One region of the Paenibacillus sp. FSL M7-1046 genome, then DNA from elsewhere that is predicted to be linked to it. Evidence: riboswitches for the same ligand, from Rfam matches in the RefSeq annotation. Region 1 holds a riboswitch; each other region holds the start of a gene.
The links. A riboswitch is a leader RNA that binds a small molecule or an ion and turns the genes downstream of it on or off. The one in region 1 is predicted to bind cyclic di-GMP.

Region 1 (7,489 bases):
ATACGCAAGTCCATGCCCCGCTCCATGAACCACGAATTTCTCTTTTGGGCTGTTACATGCCTCATACAACTCATTCCTCATGTGGAAAGGCACGAAAAAAATTGTCTGCATCGCCGTGAGCCGCTGCCAGGGTTGTCCGTGCAGTTAGTACCTCTGGCGCATAAATTATAAGAAGGAAGTCGTTGTCCAACGTCGTTCAGTTCGAAAAGCTGCTTAATTCTCCTGGAGCTCGTATAATATGCCCGGTAAAAAGGAGCTGACGATGAAGAATTCGCCCAGGTCGCTGAGGTTAGCCTTACATCGATCGGTTACATTGAACGAAATGAAATCTCTGCTTCTTTTCTGACTTTAAGAAGGCTCTCCGAGATTCTGGGAGAAAAGCATTTCCTACTTAGGGTGCTTTGAACAAATGCCTGAAGAAACCTTAGGACTAAGAATAAAAAAAGCATCTTCTTCAATTAATAAGTCTTATGTCAAAAAGTTTATTGATATCCTTAATTGAACCCCCGATTCAAGGCGCCTTAGTTTTTTTACATTTTACTACTTCCACAAGTGAATTTGTGTAAAATATATACCAATTCACATATTATTAAAATTCAATTTGCAATAATATATTCTACAAAAAATAGAATTTTGTCGAAAAGAAAGGGCTTTAGACCCTGTAAAATTTCCGAAGAATCGACATATTTTTCCTATACTTGTGATATACTAGAAATTGTAAAAGTTAACAAATCTATAATAATAGAGGTGATTATCAAGAGAATAGGAAATTCATGTTTTTAAAATTAAAAATTGGAGGTAAATTAGCATGATGAAAACAATTAGAAATGAGTTTAGGATGAAAAATTTAGTTGCATATATGCTTGCCTTTTTAACAACTTTTCTAATAGCAGGAATTTTTTATTCAACTAATGCATATGCTGATCTACAAAGTATTTTTTATCCTAATTCCACAAAAAAAGCTTATGGGGATGCACTCAATGGCTCAGGTTACCCTAACTTAGCTTATTCATATTGGAGGTCAGAAACAGCGCAAGGAAATAGCAATACACCCACTACGTTGAGATTTTTCAATGTAACAACAAGTAATGGAGCCAGCAATCCAACTGGAGCTCAATTTGGACTTTATAAAATTGTAGATTTAAGGGAAAAGAGATTCTTAGACTGGTATACACGAACTATTAATGGCACACAGATTTCTGTAAATATGGATTATACAGCAAACATGGGGAGCCTCTATACAGAGATGACAGTTTATGCTGATCCATCGGGTCTTGATGGTGCTCAGATGAATGTTCGATATGATAGATTTGCTTATACAACTAACTAATAAAATTAAAAGGAGTTGTTTATGCTTATGATTATTAAGAGATATTTAATTACTCTGATTTCACTTCTCGTACTTACAACAGCATTTGGAACAGTCTTAGCATCTCCTGAAACTACCCCAGATAATAATCCTGTATCAGGTGGGCATGGAATTATTTCATCTGCCGAAACAATTGATCTAAAAGAGGCTGAAACACTTATGGATAATATTGATCTTCATTTGCCATCAGTTCTGCCTGATAACTTCAAACAAGAAAGTGTTATTTATAACACACCACCAGAAAAAATCAGTAAATCACTTCGAAATCTAAATGAAGATTCCGTTAAAGAAGTTACCATACGTTATAGAGATCAAACTGAACCAAGTAATTGGATAGATTACACTACAAAAAAAATGGAGATTGATCTTGTTGATGAAAATGTAAAACAAATTGAAATTAATGGAGTACTGGGACAATATTTAGAAAGCAAAGAAAAAGGCATTAAGGTATTTAATTGGCACTTTAAGGGAGCAAGTCATTTTGTAATTGCAAAATCAGGGATTGATGAGTCACAACTTTGGGATTTTGTAAATTCAATTAAATAAGTTTAAGATTTTATCAGGACCTCGATAAAGGTCCTGATAAAATCTTTATTGACTCTAAGGAGGGCATATGATTAAAAAAAGCAAAACAATAGCATTCATTTTTTTGGTACTTACACTGGCTTCAATTGTAGGATGTTCCTCATCTGGAAATGCTGATCTCGCGAAAGCTAACGAAAACGTTAAGAAGCTTAGTCCTCTCACCGAAACACCCAAAATTGCTGGTTTGGATATTAAGGAAATAGTTGTTAAAAGGGGGTTGGAAACCGATAATCCCCCTCGAAATACAGTTATACTAACTTACACCGACAATAAGGGTGAAAAAGAGAAAGCAGAAGCCTATGATAAAAGCATTGAGTTGCTTTATGGTCCATATGAGGGCGATAAAATAGCTACACTTTCTGTAAGCGACATTGAAGTAGAACTTGCTAATAACATGAACACAAAAACTGTAAATGGTCTCGAGCTTCTCTATACAGAAATTAATGATTCATTATTAATATATGCTCGTCATAATGGGCTCTCGTACACTTATGAAGCTCAAATAACAAATAAATACACCAAAGACGAACAGTTCGAATTATTCTCAAAAGCAATCACTTACAATGAAACTGAGTAGAACAACTTTTTATCAATATGCTCCCCTCATTTTTAAAAGTATCATCTTTCTACCGTAAAGAACAAAGCGATAGAGAGATGATACTTTAATGATCATGTGAATACATTGCGCAATACATTAACAGGTACATAACTAATACACTCGATCGACTCAGGGATTAAACACACCCGAACGTAGGCGCGTCTACTTTCCGGGGTTATTGGACTACTTCACGTACCGGTTAACAAACTCACTTACCTTGCTGACATATCCTGCCTTATCCGTATCATAAGAAAGCCCATGCCCTGCCCCATGCACTACAAACTTGTCCTTGGGGCTGCGGCATGCCTGGTACACTTTGTCCATCATGGCATAGGGTACGAACTTATCGGCATCACCATGGATGAACAGGATCGGCACCCGTGCCTTACGCACCTGCTTCAGCGCTGATGCCTCACCGAAGAAATAGCCTGCTTTCAGCCGGGTAATCAGACTGGCAATCTGCACGAAGGGAAAGCTTGGCAGATGATACATCCGCCAGAGCTGATAAGAGAGCTGTGCTTTGACCGAACTATACCCGCAGTCGGCAACAACCGCCTTCACCTGCGGCGGAAGCTCTTCACCCGCGGTCATCATCACCGTTGCTCCACCCATAGACACCCCATGCAGCACAATCTGCGCCTGCGGCCCATTCTCTTCAATGGTGTATTCGATCCACTTTACATAATCCCGGCGTTCGGGCCAGCCAAGTCCTATGTAATTGCCTGTGCTTTCACCATGTCCCCTGGCATCGGGAATCAGCACATTATAGCCCAGGTTTTCATAATAAATCTTGGCGTAGGCCCCCATATCCTTGGCTTTACCGGAATAGCCGTGGGCAACGATTGCTGTACGTCCGGCTGCCCGCTCTGACGGCAGATAATAACCCCGCAGCTTCAGTCCATCCTCTGAGATCATGTCGACATTCCGGAAGCTCTGCCGGGCGATCCACTCCGCCCCTTCTCCCCATGATGCTCCAGCCACCGGCGGATCTACCTTCAGCGCAGGTGAATTCGCCAAAAACTCCTTAGGCGCCCGATGGATCGCCACTCCATAGAAAAAGAAACCCGCATAGGTCAATCCTCCGGCAATGACGATAATAATCGCCAGTATAATTACACTCCACATGAATATTCTCACCTTTCCTTCTCGTAGCTGTGGGATACTCCAGTCACAATCATGCGGGCTCCGCAATGATTTCTGCATAGTATAACATGGTAGCCTCGCCTGCGAGAAATGAACGTATAACAGATGGATTGAAATCTAAACGATTGTTGTATAATAACCCTCAAAACTTAGGAAACACTCTATAAAAAGGCCGCTTCCGGGATTTTCTCTCCCGTAAGCGGCCTGAATTATGTTTAGAACATGGCGTCTGGACTGCTATTAGCCCGAGTGTGATTCAATGAAAGCTTCAGCGTTTTCGTCTGCTTGTTTTTGCCGTTCTGCTCAGCAGCAGACCTACTCCGGCAATAGCGAGACCGGTAATATAATAAGGTGCCGGGCTGGTTTCGCCCGTCTGCGGCAGACTCTCGGCCGGATCCACTGGCCCCAGCGGAATTTCTTCATCAAGAATAATCTCTTCATCCGGTACCGGAGCAGGTACTGGATCAGTCGCTGGAGTAGTCTCCGGCGTTGGCTGCACAGGCGAAGGTGTGGTCACAGGGCCCAAAGGCAGCGGATCCTCATCAATCGTAATCTCCTGATCGTCATTCGTACCAATCACCGTTGGTGTCGGTGCTGGCGTCGGGTCTACTGTTGGCGCTACGCTCGTCGGTGCTGGCGTCGGGTCTACTGTTGGCGCTACGCTCGTCGGCGCTGGCGTCGGGTCTACTGTTGGCGCTACACTCGTCGGTGCTGGCGTCGGGTCTACTGTTGGCAACGGCGTTGGTGTCGGTGTTGGTACCGGTGTCGGCACCGGTGTTGGCGTTGGTGTCGGCGCTGGTGTTGGCGTTGGTGTCGGCACCGGTGTTGGCGTTGGCACCGGTGTCGGTGTCGGTGTCGGTGTTGACGTCGGCGTTGGTGGCGGCGCCGGTGTTGGCGTCGGTGTTGGCACCGGTGTTGGCGTTGGCGTCGGCGTCGGTGTCGGTGTTGGCACCGGTGTCGGTGTCGGCGTCGGCGCCGGTGTTGGTGGCGGAGTCGGCGCCGGTGTTGGTGGCGGCGCCGGTGTTGGCGTTGGTGTCGGCGCTGGTGTTGGTGTTGGTGTCGACGTTGGTACCGGCGTCGGTGTTGGTACCGGCGTTGGTATTGGTGTCGGCACCGGTGTTGGCGTTGGTGTTGGCGTCGGTGTCGGTGTCGCCGTCGGCATTGGTGTCGGCGTCGCCGTCGGTGTTGGCGTCGCCGTTGGTGTTGGTGTCGCCGTCGGTGTCGGTGTTGGCGTCGGCGTTGGTGTCGGCACCGGTGTTGGCGTTGGTACCGGTGTTGGCGTCGGTGTTGGCGTTGGTGTCGGTGTCGGCACCGGTGTTGGCGTTGGTGTCGGCACCGGTGTTGCCGTTGGCGTTGGTGTCGGCGTCGCCGTTGGCGTCGGTGTCGGTATCGGCGTCGCCGTTGGTGTCGGTGTCGCCGTCGGCGTTGCCGTCGGTGTCGCCGTCGGTATCGGCGTCGCCGTTGGTGTCGGTGTCGGTGTTGGCGTCGCCGTCGGTGTCGGCGTCGGTGTTGGCGTCGGTGTCGCCGTTGGCGTCGGTGTCGGTATCGGCGTCGCCGTTGGTGTCGGTGTCGCCGTCGGCGTTGCCGTCGGTGTCGCCGTCGGTATCGGCGTCGGTATCGGCGTCGCCGTTGGTGTCGGTGTCGGTGTTGGCGTCGCCGTCGGTGTCGGCGTCGGTGTTGGCGTCGCCGTCGGTGTTGGTGTTGGTGTTGGTGTCGGCTTCGGTGTTGGTGTCGGGCCGACTGGCGGCACCGTTCCCTCAAAGGTATGATGATGCATCTGAATATAACCGCTGAATCCTTTTGCAATAAGGGTACCATGCAGTTCAGCACGGCTGAACGCCACAAAGGCATGCGGCGCTAACATGGTGCCTTCAATGGTTGTGTTCCCATTAGCTACAGAAGAAGCTTCGTAGAAGTTGAACAGCACATTGTGAGATTTGCCATTCCACATTTGAAAATCCGGAATGACGACCTTATTCCCGCTTACATTGATAATTACCGTGGCATTTCCTGCAATGTTGAACTGGAGACCGTTGGTAACCGCCAAATCCGCAGCAGTCAAATGAATGACATTAAAGGAATCCGGAGCGTTAATCGTCATTTTCCCTCCATCTCTGACAAAGGGCTGCGTTTGTTTCAGAGCAGCAAGTTCACTCGAACGCTGAATCAAAAATTGCTCCTCAGCTTGAAAATCGATCGGATGATCCTGCCGCGTACCTCCTTTAAGGTCAGCTCCTGAACTTTTCATGCTGCCTCCATACACAGAGGTGCCATAAACTGTTCCATTTGAAAAGTCGATGTCTTTGCCGGCGATAAGCACATCTCCGCCCACAGCATCCTTGGATACTCCATATCCCTGAAGAGTAATATTCCCTGCAGCAGCAAGCCGTCCGTGGATCTGGTCATTGCTTTGCGCGAAATCTCCAAAGATAAAGGCGTTGAAATTGCCGGCGACTCCCAGCACCGGTGTTGGGGTGTACGGCATACTTGCCGCCGCCTCTACATTGATCCCCGGATGAAGCATATTGCCGATGGTTAAAATCCCCGTCAGAATCAAGGCTAATGATTTTTTCTTCAACAACGATATGTACCTCCTATGTAACTATTCTATGAATGCACAGATTAGCCCGTAACAACAAAAAGACCGCCAAGAAGGGTTAGCTTCATGGCGGCCGGACGATCGTGGCACCTTTAGAGTGCTGTAGATTCCTGACTTTGCGTCCCGCTCTTTCGAACGGTTTGCGATTATACATGAGAAGTTGGTAACAGTCGTATTCTATGTAGTCTATGACTTTTGTTACTTTCGGACTAGAATCAGTCTATCTCTTCCCCTCTCTGTTTGTCAATCTATTCCTTATTTTTTTTGATAGATTCTCTGAAAAAGTCCTCAATCCCGCATCACATAAGGGTTTCGTTGTATTCACCAATCACATAAAACAAATTTTCAATATTAAAAATTAGTATATTCGAACCACTTTTCAACTTATGTCGAAACGGCAAAAAAACTGTCGCCAGCTTTTGGCAGCAGTTTTTAGTCATTGTCAATTTACATAAGTCAGCGGGCAACAGCCGGACTCAGAATTGGTATATTTTATAACAGCTGAACCCAGCCGATCATGGACATCCATAGTGGAACACTTAGAAACAACCCGAACAACAATCCGCGGCGGAGACTTCCCTCATAATTCATCACAATTCTCCTTTTTAATAAGCTTTATTTTTCAATATTTATTATTTCAATTTTAATATAAAATAATTCTTATAATTATTTTGTGAATTATGTCACATTGTTTCAGCTGTTTAGAAATTCCATTGATTAATTTTTGAATAATCGGTTAAAATACGAATATACGTTCTTATTAGAGGTGATTGAATTTATGCATAGAGCGGAGAGTAACGATAATACACTGGTCAAATCCTATATATTGCTTCCGCTGATTTTATCAGCCTTTGAACGGGATTCAGCCATTATGTCGACACAACTGCGGACTCCCGCCCCATACATGGAGGTTCTCCGTACTGCTGCAAATGCGGCTACTGCCGATCTGAGGGATGTGCGCGCCGAAATGAGGAAACGCGGAGTTAAGGTCTATGAACAGCAGCGGCTCCAGGTGGGCATCGAGGCCAAATTTATATGCCGGGGATATCATGAACGGATGCTGCTGCTGGATGACGTCATCGCTGCACAGGCCGCTATCCATATGCGCAAATACCTGGGACTCGATATCTCCGGCTACAACAGCTATGAGGAACAGTACAAAATCAAATCCGGCCCTCAAGCAAGCCAATAGCCT
Region 2 (7,489 bases), 680 kb from region 1:
CAGCTTCATCAAGGCTTCACTGAAAATATCTTCGTAACGGATATCCGCAGTGCGGAAATGATTAAATATGCATCGAACGCTTTCCTGGCAACCAAAATCTCCTTTATCAACGAAATCGCCAACATTTGTGAAAAAGTGGGAGCTGATGTAACCGAAGTGGCGGAAGGCATGGGGATGGACCGGAGAATCGGCTCAAGCTTCCTGCAGGCCGGAATCGGTTATGGAGGCTCCTGTTTCCCGAAAGATACCAATGCGCTGATCCAGATCGCCGGCAACGTGGACTATGAGTTCAAGCTGCTGAAATCGGTGGTTGAGGTGAATAAAGGGCAGCGGTTTATGATTATTTCCAAACTTCATGAGTCGCTCGGCAGCCTGCGCGGCGCGGTTATCGGAATTTGGGGGTTGGCCTTCAAGCCGAATACTGATGATGTACGCGAGGCACCTGCCCGTGAAATCGTCGAAGCGCTGGTAGCGGAGGGAGCTACAGTGAAGCTCTATGATCCGATTGCCGCCGATAACTTCAAAATGCAATACGATCATCCGCAGCTCCGCTGGTGCGGCCTGCCGGAAGAGGCGGCAGAAGGCAGCGATGCCGTATGCTTGCTAACCGACTGGAGCCAGTTCAAGGATATCGACCTGCATCGCTTGGCGGGCAGTATGCGCCGCCAGGTTCTGATCGATGGCCGCAACGTCTACTCCAAGGAGCAGATCGAAGGCACCGGCCTGGAGTACCATTCCGTCGGACGCCCGCAAATGGGCGGACTGAGCGGGTATTCGGCCAGCGTGGCCGGCGCGATCTAAGCCTCAAGCTTGCTCTACTCTACTAAAGCACTTCGCTCTTACCTGCCGCCAGCCAAGCGGCAATAGCCGGATCTTTAGCAGGGAGCTTCGCCTGCGGGTGAAGCGAATAGCTAGGCTGTTGGAATGGAACGGAGAGGAATTTTGGAACTGTAGGAGCGAATGCGTCCGCCTTTGTCTGCGGATTTCCACCGCGAACAGCGGTATAAATCAAGAAATCTGCAGACAACAGCGGCCGAAAGTCCAAACATTCCTTGCAGTGACTCTCATAACAGCTAAGTCTTATGCTTTTCACGTTTGAAGCAACCAATAACAATCCGATATTTTCGCGTCAACACATAATGAGGAGGGTTCCATATGAAACTGGTACTTCTATCAGGCGGTTCAGGAAAACGTCTCTGGCCTTTGTCCAACGATTCACGTTCGAAGCAATTTCTGAAGGTACTTGAGAGCCCGACGGGTGAGCCGGAATCCATGGTGCAACGGGTATGGCGGCAGCTGGAGGAAGCTAATATGTCGGGTTCGGCTTATCTGGCTACCGGCCGCAGTCAGGTGGAAATGATTCAAAGCCAGCTTGGCAGCGAGGTGCCTATCATCGTTGAGCCGGAACGCCGCGATACGTTTCCGGCGATTGCCCTGACAGCAGCCTACCTGTATTCCATGGAAGGCGTTTCGCCAAGCGAGACCGTGGCCATCCTGCCGGTCGATCCTTATGTGGAAGCCGCCTTCTTCGATACAGTAGTGCAGCTTGAGCAAACGATGCAGGAGAGCGGAGCGAACCTGGCGCTGATGGGTGTAGTACCCGAGCATGCTTCAGAAAAATACGGATATATCATTCCTACCAGCGCAGAGGCGGGAGCAAGCGGTTATCTGCAGGTAAGCCACTTCCAGGAGAAACCTGACCGTAAGCAGGCCGAGGAACTGATCAGCCGGAATGCCCTCTGGAACTGCGGCGTGTTTGCGTTCCGCTTGGGCTATCTGCTTGATATTCTGCAGCGCAAGGGATTGCCGCTGAACTACGAGGAACTGCAGAAGCAGTACAAACTGCTTGCTTCCATAAGCTTTGACTATGAAGTGGTGGAAAAAGAGGAGAAAATCGTAGTTCAGCCTTATGCCGGATTCTGGAAGGATCTGGGCACCTGGAACACGCTAACTGAAGAAATGAACAGCAATCATGTAGGCAAAGGGTTCGTGACGGCGGATTCCGAAGGCACATGCCTGATTAATGAGCTGGATATTCCGATTACGGTGATCGGCGCGAAGGATCTGATTATCGCTGCCAGCCCGGACGGGATTTTGGTTACCCATAAAGCGGAGAGTCCGAGAATCAAGGAAGTGCTGAAGTCTTTTGAACAAAGACCCATGTACGAAGAACGCCGCTGGGGCCATTATAAGGTCATAGATTATGTGAAATACGATGAGGGAAATGAAGTGCTGACCAAACGGATTTTTATCGAAGAGGGTAAAAATATCAGTTACCAGCTGCACCATAAACGCAGTGAAATCTGGACATTTGTCAGCGGTGAAGCAAGCATTGTGATTAATGAGAAGATGCATAATGTGAAGGCGGGAGATGTGGTGCGTATACCGGAAGGCACCAAACATGCGATTCTTGCGCTGACGGATGTAGAGTTTATCGAGGTACAGACCGGTTCGGAACTGGTAGAAGAGGATAACATCCGCATCACCTTGGATTGGGAAGATATAGCTTTGCAACAGTTTATCTCTTAGGCCTAAATAATCTATTTAACCAATTGTTGCAAATCCAAAACAGGCATTTAGAACCATTTATTAATTTATTTTTATTAATGCTCTAAATAAAAACTTCATAGGGACGATACTTACGGTAAGAGGGATTAATCCTTCCAAAACGACAAAGGCAAACCTAATCGAAAGATAGGGACGCAAAGCCATAGGGCCTTCGCAAGAGTGGCAGCCTGGCTACCGAAAGGAAGATGATTTTGAAAACTTACCGTAAGTCTCGTCTGCTGTCCACCTTGCTGTCTCTTGCCGTATTGTTAACCGCTGTGCCTTTAGGATTTGGGCTGTCGCCTTCAACCGCAGAAGCCTCATCAAGCACAGCAGTGCCGGTTAATCCGGACGCTTCAGCCGAAGCTGTCAAGCTGCTTAGTAACCTCTATTCCATTACCGGAAAAGGGATCATCTCTGGACAGCACGATTATTTGGAGAGCCCGGATGAATTCAGCAACAAGTTGAAGGGAACAAGCGGAGAATATGCTGCTCTTCACGGATATGAGCTTGGCGTAATTAGCGGCCAGTCGGAGAGTACGGCTGCATCGCAGCGCAAGAATGTGGTGAACAGCGCGATCAACTGGTACAAGAACGGCGGCATTGTCGCAATGACCTTTCATCAGAATCTGCCGGGGACGGCGTACCTCTGGTCCAATGTGCAGAAGCCGCTCACCCAAGCGGAATTTAACAGGTATGTAACGCCGGGCACGACAGAATACGCCAGCCTGATCACGGATCTGGATAAAGTGGCGGTGTCGCTCAAAAGCTTGCGGGATGCGGGCGTTCCTGTACTTTGGAGACCTTATCATGAAATGAACGGCAACTGGTTCTGGTGGGGGAAGAAAAGTAATTTTGCTGAACTGTGGAATATTATGTATGACCGTTTCGTGAACGTTCATCAATTAAACAATCTGTTGTGGGTATGGAACCCCAATGCACCGAATGCCTGGTCTGATCCTTATGCGCTGACCTATCCGGGCGCAAGCAAAGTGGATGTTCTTGCAGCAGATATATATGATAACGACTATATGAATAAGTACTATGACAGTTTGCTTAGTCTGGCTGCCGGTAAACCGATAGGTATTGGTGAGAACGGTGAGATGCCCAGCACGGCCAAACTGAAGCTCTCCCAGAAAAATTTCGTTTTCATGATGAACTGGGGAAAAATGCTCTATGAGAAAAATAGCACAACTACGATTAAGAGTTTCATGAATGATAGCTATACACTGACCCGGAATAAATATAAGAGTTGGAGTGCACCAGCCGCTGCGCCAACGGCAACACCGACGCCGACACCAACAGCAACGCCGACACCAACAGCAACGCCGACGCCGACACCAACGGCAACGCCAACACCGACACCAACGGCAACGCCAACGCCGACGCCGACACCAACGGCAACACCGACAGCGACACCAACACCAACGGCAACGCCAACACCGACGGCAACGGCAACGTCGAAGCCGACGGCAACGCCAACGCCTGACTCTAATGATTCAGTGGAAGCGCCTGTGTTGAGCGGACTTAAGGGAGAATACTTCAAAAACATGACGCTTTCCGGTACGCCGGCCTTGGTGCGCAATGATGCATTGCTTAACTTTAACTGGCGCCAGGGTTCGCCGGATCCTTCAATCGGTGTAGATTCCTTCTCTGTCCGCTGGACCGGTCAAATCAAGCCAACGTATAGTGAGATTTATCAGATTTTTACCACTTCGGATGACGGTATCCGCGTTTATATTAACGGTAAAGCTGTCATTGACAGCTGGATGAAACAGAGCGGAGCCGAGCGTACCGGGAGCATCGCTTTAACAGGCGGTCAGTTGTACGACATCAAGGTCGAGTATTACGAGAATGCCGGTGATGCGAATATCCGCTTAATGTGGCAAAGTCAAAGCCAAGCCAAAGGGACGGTTCCGGCCAGCGCATTGTTTGTGAATGCCGGGGCAGCTGCTGCCAGCCAGACAGAATTGGACAGTACACCCAGCCTGGTTGCAAAACCGGCTTTAGCGACGACAGCAGCACCAGCCGCAACGGCAACAGCAACGCCTGCGCTGACAGCAACACCAGCACCGGTGCCAACAGCAACACCGACATCTGCGCCAACACCGGCGCCAGCACCAACACCTGCACCAACACCAACACCGGTACCGACGCCGGCACCAACACCGACAGCAGCACCTGCTGAGAATGGGCTAAAGGCAGAATATTTCAATAATATGCTGCTGTCAGGCACTCCGGCACTTGTACGTAACGACGCCATTCTTGATTTCAATTGGCGTCTAGGCACCCCGGATGCTGCAATCGGCATCGATTTCTTCTCCGTACGCTGGAGCGGCAAGATTAAGCCGCTCTACAGTGAAACGTACACAATCTATACTACTTCAGATGACGGCATCCGCGTTTGGGTCAATGACAGTCTTGTGATTGACAGCTGGATGAAACAGAGTGGAACCGAACGCATGGGAAGCATCAGCCTGAATGCCGGGCAGCTATATGATATTAAAGTGGAGTATTACGAGAATCAAGGGGATGCCAGAGCGCGTCTAATGTGGGAAAGCCCAAGCCAAGTGAAGGGTACTGTTCCTGCGAGCGCCCTGTTTCTTCCTTCCGCTTCCTAAGCAGAGCGACTGGTTAGCTTCTGTATTCACCGGCGGGTGCTGGTTAAGACGTTACAATTATAATTCCTAAAGTCCACTCTTAGTGGCCCTGCTTATCAGCAGGGCTACTAAGCTATAGCCCCCATTTGGCCTCGGGATGTATGAACCTGCATAGGGAACTCATCCTGTGTGCCGTGGCGGCATTTCGCTGGAGAAAGGAGATTACGATTTGAACACTTACCGCAAGTACCGCCTGTTTAATACGATTTTACCTCTTATATTAATATTTTCCCTGCTGCCCTGGTCAGAAGCGAGGAGTCTTCCGGTTCCCCGGACGATAGTTACACCTGCTGCTGCCATCACTCCCATCAATCCCTCAGCTTCGGAGGAGGCTGCCGATCTGCTCAGCTATCTGGTTGATCTTGGAGGCAAGGGAATGATATCCGGGCAGCATGACTATTTGGAGACCCCGGATGAATTCAACAATAAGCTGAAGAATGCAAGCGGACAATATGCCGTATTGCATGGTTATGAGCTGGGAGCGATTAACAACCAGCCGGAGGGCACCATCGTGAAGCAGCGCCAGAATGTCGTGAAGAGTGCGATCAAATGGCACCAGGGCGGCGGAATTGTGGCGATGACCTTCCATCAGAATTTGCCGGGCACCTCCCCGGAATGGGCTAATGTGCATATGAGCCTGAGCCAAGAGGATTTTGATGCTTATGTTACACCGGGCACCCCGCAGTATAAGAACCTGATCGCTGAGCTTGATGAGGTAGCCGAATATTTGGGAGACCTGCGCGATGCGGGAGTGCCTGTGTTATGGCGCCCTTATCATGAGATGAACGGCAATTGGTTCTGGTGGGGGCAGAAGGACAACTTCACCGAACTTTGGGATATTATGTATAACCGTCTGGCGAATGTGCACAAGCTGGATAATCTCCTGTGGGTATGGAATCCGAATGCACCCAATGAGTGGTCGGATGGCTATGAGCCGTATTATCCGGGTGCCGGGAAGGTTGACGTTCTGGCGGCGGATATTTATAACAATGACTACAGACAGTCTTATTATGAGAAGCTGCTGAAGCTGGCTGACGGCAAGCCGATCGGGATCGGTGAAAGCGGAGAACTGCCAGACCCGCTCATATTGTCCCGAACGCAGAGTAAATGGGTATATACCATGACATGGGGAAAAATGCTGACCGAGAAAAATAACCTCGAGCAGATTAAGAGTTTTATGAGCAATGATTATACCGTGTCGCGGGATGAATATAAATTAATGCTGGTCGGTAAAAACAATAACCCGGCCCCGGTATCCCGAACCGGATTGACGGGAGAATATTTCAACAATATGGAGCTGTCGGGCAAAGCCGTTCTGGTCCGCAACGACAATAAGATCGACTTCAACTGGCATGGAGATTCACCGTCTTCAGGAATTGGCAAGGATGCTTTCTCGGTGCGCTGGAGCGGCAAAATCAAGCCGGTTTACAATGAGAAATATAATTTCATAGCCTCCTCGGATGATGGGGTACGTGTATGGATCGACGGCAAACTGATCATCGACAGCTGGAAGAAGCAAAGCGGTGTCAGCCGTGAGGGAAGCATAGTCATGGAAGCGGGAAGCTCGTACGACATCAAGGTTGAATATTACGAGAACAGTGGAGATGCCAGTATTCGCCTTATGTGGAAGAGCCCAAGCCAGAAGCAGGCGGTTATTCCCAAAGGCGCGTTGACTTCCAAATAATGAAATGAAAGCAATAAGTCATTGTGAGGCAGGCACCCCGGAAGAAAGCGAGGACAAGGAATGAGGACTAGAACTAAGAAGAACAAGAATAAACCTCTACATCTACTGTTAAAATTCGCAGCTTTAACCCTCTTGTTTCTATTGTCTGTTTCTATCTTCGGAGATGACGGGACGAAGAGGGCCGAGGTGGAGGTTGACATGTCCAAATTGTCCGCAGCGAAAGATGCAGGACCCGCATTGCCGGACGGAACTGTGCTGTGGCAACTGGGCAAGCACGACGGAACAGCTGGTGAATTTGCGGCTGCCGGCTCTTCGGCCGCTAAGGAGGCATTTAAGGTTGCCTCCGTTTCGGCCAAGACTGCGGAGCTCCAAAGTGTGCCCTCCGGTCTTAGAGGCGACACTAATCCTGAGCTGAGGATTATGTATAAGCTGGATAAGATCCCGGTCAACGGGGTCTTATTTCGCGTAAGCATCATAGATGCCTATAAATCCATTCCGCAAATGAGCGTATTCTCCAACCGGCAGCTGTCGGGGATTATCCAGATTGCAGGTGTTGCCGGTACAGACAGCAAATATACGTTCCGCAAAACGTATGAGC
Region 3 (7,489 bases), 200 kb from region 1:
GTAGCTTTTATCCGTTGAGCGATGGCCCTTCCATGCGGTACCACCGGATCACTAAGTCCGACTTTCGTCCCTGCTCGACTTGTTGGTCTCGCAGTCAAGCTCCCTTATGCCTTTGCACTCTTCGAATGATTTCCAACCATTCTGAGGGAACCTTTGAACGCCTCCGTTACTCTTTAGGAGGCGACCGCCCCAGTCAAACTGCCCGCCTGACACGGTCCCCGTACCCGATTAGGGCACTAGGTTAGAACCTAGATACGATCAGGGTGGTATCCCAACGGCGCCTCCGCAGAAGCTTGCGCTCCTGCCTCTACGGCTCCCACCTATCCTGTACAGATCGTACCCAAATTCAATATCAAGCTGCAGTAAAGCTCCATGGGGTCTTTCCGTCTTGTCGCGGGTAACCTGCATCTTCACAGGTATTAAAATTTCACCGGATCTCTCGTTGAGACAGCGCCCAAGTCGTTACGCCATTCGTGCGGGTCAGAATTTACCTGACAAGGAATTTCGCTACCTTAGGACCGTTATAGTTACGGCCGCCGTTTACTGGGGCTTCGGTTCACAGCTTCGGATTGCTCCTAACCGCTCCCCTTAACCTTCCAGCACCGGGCAGGCGTCAGCCCGTATACTTCGCCTTGCGGCTTCGCACAGACCTGTGTTTTTGCTAAACAGTCGCTTGGGCCTTTTCACTGCGGCCCCCTCGGGCTATTCACCCTACCGAGGCACCCCTTCTCCCGAAGTTACGGGGTCATTTTGCCGAGTTCCTTAACGAGAGTTCTTCCGCGCGCCTTAGAATTCTCTTCTCGCCTACCTGTGTCGGTTTGCGGTACGGGCACCTTCTCCTGGCTAGAGGCTTTTCTTGGCAGTGTGAGATCATGACCTTCGCTACTATAATTTTCGCTCCCCATCACAGCCCAGCCTTAATGGTGTGCGGATTTGCCTACACACCAGCCTCACTGCTTAGACGGACATCCATCAGTCCGCGTCACTACCCTCCTGCGTCACCCCATCGCTCATAGCGGATTACGGTGGTACAGTAATTTCAAACTGTTGTCCTTCGACTACGCCTTTCGGCCTCGCCTTAGGTCCCGACTTACCCTGAGCGGACGAGCCTTCCTCAGGAAACCTTGGGCTTTCGGCGGATCAGATTCTCACTGATCTTTTCGTTACTCATACCGGCATTCTCACTTGTATGCTGTCCAGCGCTCCTTACGGTACACCTTCAACCTGCATACAACGCTCCCCTACCCCAGATACATAGTATCTAGCCATAGCTTCGGTGGTGTGTTTAGCCCCGTTACATTTTCGGCGCAGAGTCACTCGACCAGTGAGCTATTACGCACTCTTTCAATGGTGGCTGCTTCTAAGCCAACATCCTGGTTGTCTGTGCAACTCCACATCCTTTCCCACTTAACACACACTTGGGGACCTTAGCTGATGGTCTGGGCTGTTTCCCTTTTGACAATGGATCTTAGCACTCACTGTCTGACTCCCGGCAAGAAGTTAATGGCATTCGGAGTTTGACTGAGCTTGGTAACCCTTGCGGGCCCCGCACCCAATCAGTGCTCTACCTCCACCACTCCATTCACCGAGGCTAGCCCTAAAGCTATTTCGGGGAGAACCAGCTATCTCCGAGTTCGATTGGAATTTCTCCGCTACCCCCACCTCATCCCCGCATTTTTCAACATACGTGGGTTCGGGCCTCCAGTGCGTGTTACCGCACCTTCACCCTGGACAGGGGTAGATCACACGGTTTCGGGTCTACGTCCACATACTAAATCGCCCTATTCAGACTCGCTTTCGCTGCGGCTCCGGCTTCTCACCTTAACCTTGCATGTTAAACGTAACTCGCCGGTTCATTCTACAAAAGGCACGCCATCACCCATAGATCGGGCTCTGACTTTTTGTAAGCACACGGTTTCAGGTTCTATTTCACTCCCCTTCCGGGGTGCTTTTCACCTTTCCCTCACGGTACTGTTTCACTATCGGTCGCCAGGTAGTATTTAGCCTTAGCAGATGGTCCTGCTGGATTCATACGGGGTTTCACGTGCCCCGCACTACTCGGGATCCGTCTCGGAGAGAACACAGTTTAGGTTACAGGGCTTTTACCTCTATCGCGGGCCTTTCCAGACCTCTTCACCTACCATATTCCTTTGTAACTCCATGTGAGACGTCCCACAACCCCAAGGGGCAAGCCCCTTGGTTTAGGCTGTTCCGCGTTCGCTCGCCGCTACTGACGGAATCACTATTGTTTTCTCTTCCTCAGGGTACTTAGATGTTTCAGTTCCCCTGGTCTGCCTCTATCTCCCCTATGTATTCAGAGAGAAGTAACTGCGAATTACCACAGCTGGGTTTCCCCATTCGGACACCCCCGGATCAAAGCTTGCTTACAGCTCCCCGAGGCAGTTTCGTTGTTCGCCACGTCCTTCGTCGGCTCCTGGCGCCTAGGCATCCTCCGTGTGCTCTTATTAGCTTAACCAATGCATTTTTCCAGAAGGAAAATCGCTAGTATCACTATTAATTAAAACTTGTTCACACAAGTTTCAGCTAAAAGATGTTCTAAAACGCAAATTCGTTTCGGTATCCAGTTTTCAAGGATCAAGGTGTTACTTGAGAGCTTAAACTCTCAAAACTGACCAACGAGTGAGTAACAGGCCTAAACCTGAGTTTTGGAAGTAATACTTCCGATTTGAATGTTTCCATTGCAGGAAACGATTCTCCATAGAAAGGAGGTGATCCAGCCGCACCTTCCGATACGGCTACCTTGTTACGACTTCACCCCAATCATCTACCCCACCTTCGGCGGCTGGCTCCCTTGCGGGTTACCCCACCGACTTCGGGTGTTGTAAACTCTCGTGGTGTGACGGGCGGTGTGTACAAGACCCGGGAACGTATTCACCGCGGCATGCTGATCCGCGATTACTAGCAATTCCGACTTCATGCAGGCGAGTTGCAGCCTGCAATCCGAACTGAGACCGGCTTTGCTGGGATTGGCTCCACCTCGCGGCTTCGCTTCCCGTTGTACCGGCCATTGTAGTACGTGTGTAGCCCAGGTCATAAGGGGCATGATGATTTGACGTCATCCCCACCTTCCTCCGGTTTGTCACCGGCAGTCACTCTAGAGTGCCCAGCCTTACCTGCTGGCAACTAAAGTCAAGGGTTGCGCTCGTTGCGGGACTTAACCCAACATCTCACGACACGAGCTGACGACAACCATGCACCACCTGTCTCCTCTGTCCCGAAGGCCGCCACTATCTCTAATGGATTCAGAGGGATGTCAAGACCTGGTAAGGTTCTTCGCGTTGCTTCGAATTAAACCACATACTCCACTGCTTGTGCGGGTCCCCGTCAATTCCTTTGAGTTTCAGTCTTGCGACCGTACTCCCCAGGCGGAGTGCTTACTGTGTTAACTTCGGCACCAAGGGTATCGAAACCCCTAACACCTAGCACTCATCGTTTACGGCGTGGACTACCAGGGTATCTAATCCTGTTTGCTCCCCACGCTTTCGCGCCTCAGCGTCAGTTACAGCCCAGAAAGTCGCCTTCGCCACTGGTGTTCCTCCACATATCTACGCATTTCACCGCTACACGTGGAATTCCACTTTCCTCTTCTGTACTCAAGCCACCCAGTTTCCAGTGCGACCTCAGGTTGAGCCCAAGGTTTAAACACCAGACTTAAATAGCCGCCTGCGCGCGCTTTACGCCCAATAATTCCGGACAACGCTTGCCCCCTACGTATTACCGCGGCTGCTGGCACGTAGTTAGCCGGGGCTTTCTTCTCAGGTACCGTCACTCCGGTAGCAGTTACTCTACCGGACGTTCTTCCCTGGCAACAGAGCTTTACGATCCGAAAACCTTCATCACTCACGCGGCGTTGCTCCGTCAGGCTTTCGCCCATTGCGGAAGATTCCCTACTGCTGCCTCCCGTAGGAGTCTGGGCCGTGTCTCAGTCCCAGTGTGGCCGTTCACCCTCTCAGGTCGGCTACGCATCGTCGCCTTGGTGAGCCGTTACCCCACCAACTAGCTAATGCGCCGCAGGCCCATCTCCTTGTAGCAGATTGCTCCGCCTTTCATCCTCCGTCCATGTGAACAAAGGAATTATCCGGTATTAGCTACCGTTTCCGGTAGTTATCCCAGTCAAAGAGGTAGGTTGCCTACGTGTTACTCACCCGTCCGCCGCTAAGTTAATCCGGAGCAAGCTCCATCATAACTCCGCTCGACTTGCATGTATTAGGCACGCCGCCAGCGTTCGTCCTGAGCCAGGATCAAACTCTCCAAATTGGTATTTAGAAAGAGCGATTGCTCAATTTGAAACATCTGACGAGAATTTACATTCTCTAATTTTGGATCTCACTTGCGTGATTTCCATACTCACTCGTTGTTCAGTTTTCAAAGATCAAGCTCGTTGTCAGTGTCGATTATCTCGTCACCAGCAACTCTTATAATATATCACGTTTGATTTAGAAACGCAAGCTTTTTTTTGAAACAACTTTTCAGCCATTTCTTATTTACTTGGGTGCGCTCTAACAACGCTTACCTATAATACCCCACATCAATATAAAAAAGCAACCCCTTAAACAAAAAAAAGATAACCGGCTTAAATATTAAGCGGGTTATCTTAGGGTAATCATCATTCTACAGGATTAGTAGATCTTAGCTGCTGTATATTTGCTCGACGCTTTGGTGAAGCCTGATTCTTTGTTCTTACCCAATCCGGCGTCCACTGTCGTATCAATCGTTACCCATTTGCCGTTAAGCAATACTTCATTCCAGGCATGATATACAGATACATAACTCGTATTGCCCATTACCAGCTTTGTCGGAATTCCTTCACTGCGGAGCATGGTGGCGAACAAAGATGCATAATCGTAGCAAATCCCTTTCTTACTAGCGAGTGTGTTGTCGTTGTTCGGGATATAATCCTGCGTAACATTAGCCGCTAAGGTATAGTCGTACTTTACATTCGCCACGATGTAATTATAGATAGCTTGTACCTTTGCTTCATCAGTGGTCAGCCCTTGCGTAAGCTGCTTAGCTTTCAGTACTGCTTTATCGGAAGAATTCCATTTCACATTCTGTACGGAACTCAAATATACGGCGTTGGTGTTGCTCATGCTCAGGTCTACGGTTTCGGAAGAAAGCACTTTGTATTTGTTGCCGCTGGTGTTCTCTAGGACTGACACTTTATAAGCGCCATTCCCCTGCTGCAGTGGAAACGTTTCTGTAGCTTTGGAGGCATATAAGTTATAAGAGTAGCTCTTATTGTCTTTAGTAATCATGAGCTTGATACGTTTGTCCTTGGGAACATCATAGGAAACTTGGACAACCCCTTGGCTCAATTGCGATGTATTTAACCAGCCCGACTCTACGCTGGAAGCGTTAGCTGTGCTTACTTGAACTGAAGTAACCAGGACGAACAAGGTCAAGAACATATAATAGAACTTCTTCATGGATAAAACCCCTTTCGGTAGCTGGCTGCCATCCATACCCGGGAAGGCCCTTTAGCTTTGCGTCCCTACCTTTCGATAGGTTTGCCGTTATCGTTTAAGCTTTATCTGTTCCTACTACTATTGGAATATACTAGATTCATCTTAAAAACAAACAAAAAAAGCCTCTTCATTCGGTAGCTGGCTGCCATCCTTACAGGGAAGGCCCTTTAGCTTTGCGTCCCTACCTTTCGATAGGTTTGCCGTTATCGTGTTTAGCTTTTATAGTTATATAGTATCATATTAATGCCTAGTTACAAGACCTAAATCACTAGATTTCTACTTAATTCATTTAAATTTTTATAATTTTCGCATTTTATGATCTGTTCTCTTACTTCAAACCGCTTTAGCGTGGATAATCAGTCGATGGGTCGGATTTACCAAAGGATCACATGTAATGAGGGTAAGGATCTTATCTTGTTTATTCCCGTTCAGTACAGACACATCCGTAGGCTCAACAATCGAGATATCATAAACCTCGTATTTATACTCCTGATCGCTTGTCTTGACGGAAATGGTATCTCCGACCTTTACTTCGTTCAGTCTGTTGAATAATCTCCCTGTAGTCCTAGACCTGTGTGCAGCTATGGCAGCATTGCCTATTTCACCGATTGGAGCGGTTTCCTTCATATGGGCTGCGGCATGCTTCATGTTGGCTTTGGTCGCCCCTTCCAATATGGGCAATTTCAAATCGATTTTGTCGATTGTGATAATTCCGGTCACTTTGCCGCCGACCTCTATTTCCTGCTCTGCCGGTTCAGCAGCCTGCACTGGTTCATCCCCAGCTGATTCTTCTGCCAGCAGTGCAGTGACCTCGGCGTACTGTTTTTTCAGATCGGGCTCTGACGAAGGGGCCAGCTCACTATAAGCCTGTTCAGCCTCCTTCAGCAGCTTCTCTTGCTGCCGGTCGTTATACCATTCGCTCGCTTTTGGATACAGCATGACTAGAACTCCTGCAATTATGATCAAATAGGAAAACTTACGCATCAAATCCCCCCGATCTTTAAGATAAAGAAACTCCACGGCCCAACATCTGACTTAAAATACCCATTTACGGCTACCAAAGAAATTGATGATGACGGTGACGAACGTAACCAGCACTTTGGAAATCAGCACCTGAACTCCAAATTTGTCCGTTAGCAGATGCATCAGCAGCACTGATATCCCCAGTACAACCAGGTTCAGTATGATGAATCGGACTAATTGCATACGGTCAAAACTGTCCTTGTTAGCCTGACTCTTATCCTTAAAGGTCACCTTCTTGTTCCAAAAGAAACTGTTCGCTGTCCCTGCGCTATAAGAAATAATCTGTGCCGGGGTGTTCATCATACCCAGAGAATGCAGCAAGGTAAATACGGCGAAATCAATTAGCGTATTCAGTAAGCCTACAGCATTAAATTTTAAAAACTGGATAAATCCCGCATTCAGCTTCCTATCTGCCATAATCATTGTCCTCTTGCCGCTCCTCATGCTCCCCGCCCCGGTAACCCTTGGTCTCACGCACGATGTACAGCGGTCTATCCTTGGATTCATCATATATCCGTCCAATATATTCACCTATTACGCCAAGCAGCATCAGCACGATGCCGTTAAACAACAAATTCACACCGACGATGGAAGCCCAGCCCGGAACCGTCCATGAGGTGAAAAAGATTCTCTGGAACAATACAAAGAACAGATACACAAAGCTGGAGAAGGAGAGAAAGAAGCCTACATATGAGGCTATTTTCAGCGGCTTATGTGAAAATGAGGTGATGCCGTCAACCGCAAACCGGATCATTTTCTTCAGCGGGTATTTGGTTTCACCTGCAAAACGTTCCTCCCGCACATATTCCACCATCGTCTGCCGGAAGCCGACCCAGCTCACCAAACCTCTGACATAGCGGTTTTTCTCTTTGAGTCCACGCAGCACATCGCATACTTTACGGTCGATGAGCCGGAAGTCGCCTGTATCGGTGGGAATCTCCACACTGGTCATGCTGCTGAGCAGACGGTAAAAGAGCTTG

Region 2: another riboswitch for cyclic di-GMP. It lies ahead of NYE29_RS04480 (PA14 domain-containing protein); the one in region 1 lies ahead of NYE29_RS07510 (collagen-binding domain-containing protein).
Region 3: another riboswitch for cyclic di-GMP. It lies ahead of NYE29_RS06620 (transglutaminase-like domain-containing protein); the one in region 1 lies ahead of NYE29_RS07510 (collagen-binding domain-containing protein).

The regions. Positions count from the first base shown of each region.
Region 1 covers NZ_JBBOXB010000001.1:1,746,696-1,754,184, forward strand. The annotation lists gene NYE29_RS07485 (hypothetical protein) at 1-81, opposite strand, end outside; partial or broken gene NYE29_RS34535 (hypothetical protein) at 277-405, shown strand; gene NYE29_RS07490 (hypothetical protein) at 809-1,330, shown strand; gene NYE29_RS07495 (DUF4367 domain-containing protein) at 1,358-1,915, shown strand; gene NYE29_RS07500 (hypothetical protein) at 1,983-2,531, shown strand; gene NYE29_RS07505 (alpha/beta hydrolase) at 2,736-3,677, opposite strand; gene NYE29_RS07510 (collagen-binding domain-containing protein) at 3,964-6,276, opposite strand; cyclic di-GMP riboswitch class I at 6,360-6,449, opposite strand; gene NYE29_RS07515 (hypothetical protein) at 7,073-7,486, shown strand.
Region 2 covers NZ_JBBOXB010000001.1:1,063,561-1,071,049, reverse strand. The annotation lists gene NYE29_RS04495 (UDP-glucose dehydrogenase family protein) at 1-801, shown strand, start outside; gene NYE29_RS04490 (hypothetical protein) at 824-1,012, opposite strand; gene NYE29_RS04485 (sugar phosphate nucleotidyltransferase) at 1,156-2,529, shown strand; cyclic di-GMP riboswitch class I at 2,667-2,747, shown strand; gene NYE29_RS04480 (PA14 domain-containing protein) at 2,760-5,168, shown strand; gene NYE29_RS04475 (glycosyl hydrolase) at 5,377-6,891, shown strand; gene NYE29_RS04470 (discoidin domain-containing protein) at 7,090-7,489, shown strand, end outside.
Region 3 covers NZ_JBBOXB010000001.1:1,546,398-1,553,886, forward strand. The annotation lists rRNA gene NYE29_RS06610 (23S ribosomal RNA) at 1-2,476, opposite strand, end outside; rRNA gene NYE29_RS06615 (16S ribosomal RNA) at 2,723-4,278, opposite strand; gene NYE29_RS06620 (transglutaminase-like domain-containing protein) at 4,641-5,447, opposite strand; cyclic di-GMP riboswitch class I at 5,461-5,543, opposite strand; cyclic di-GMP riboswitch class I at 5,617-5,698, opposite strand; gene NYE29_RS06625 (class D sortase) at 5,820-6,425, opposite strand; gene NYE29_RS06630 (GtrA family protein) at 6,522-6,926, opposite strand; gene NYE29_RS06635 (glycosyltransferase family 2 protein) at 6,916-7,489, opposite strand, start outside.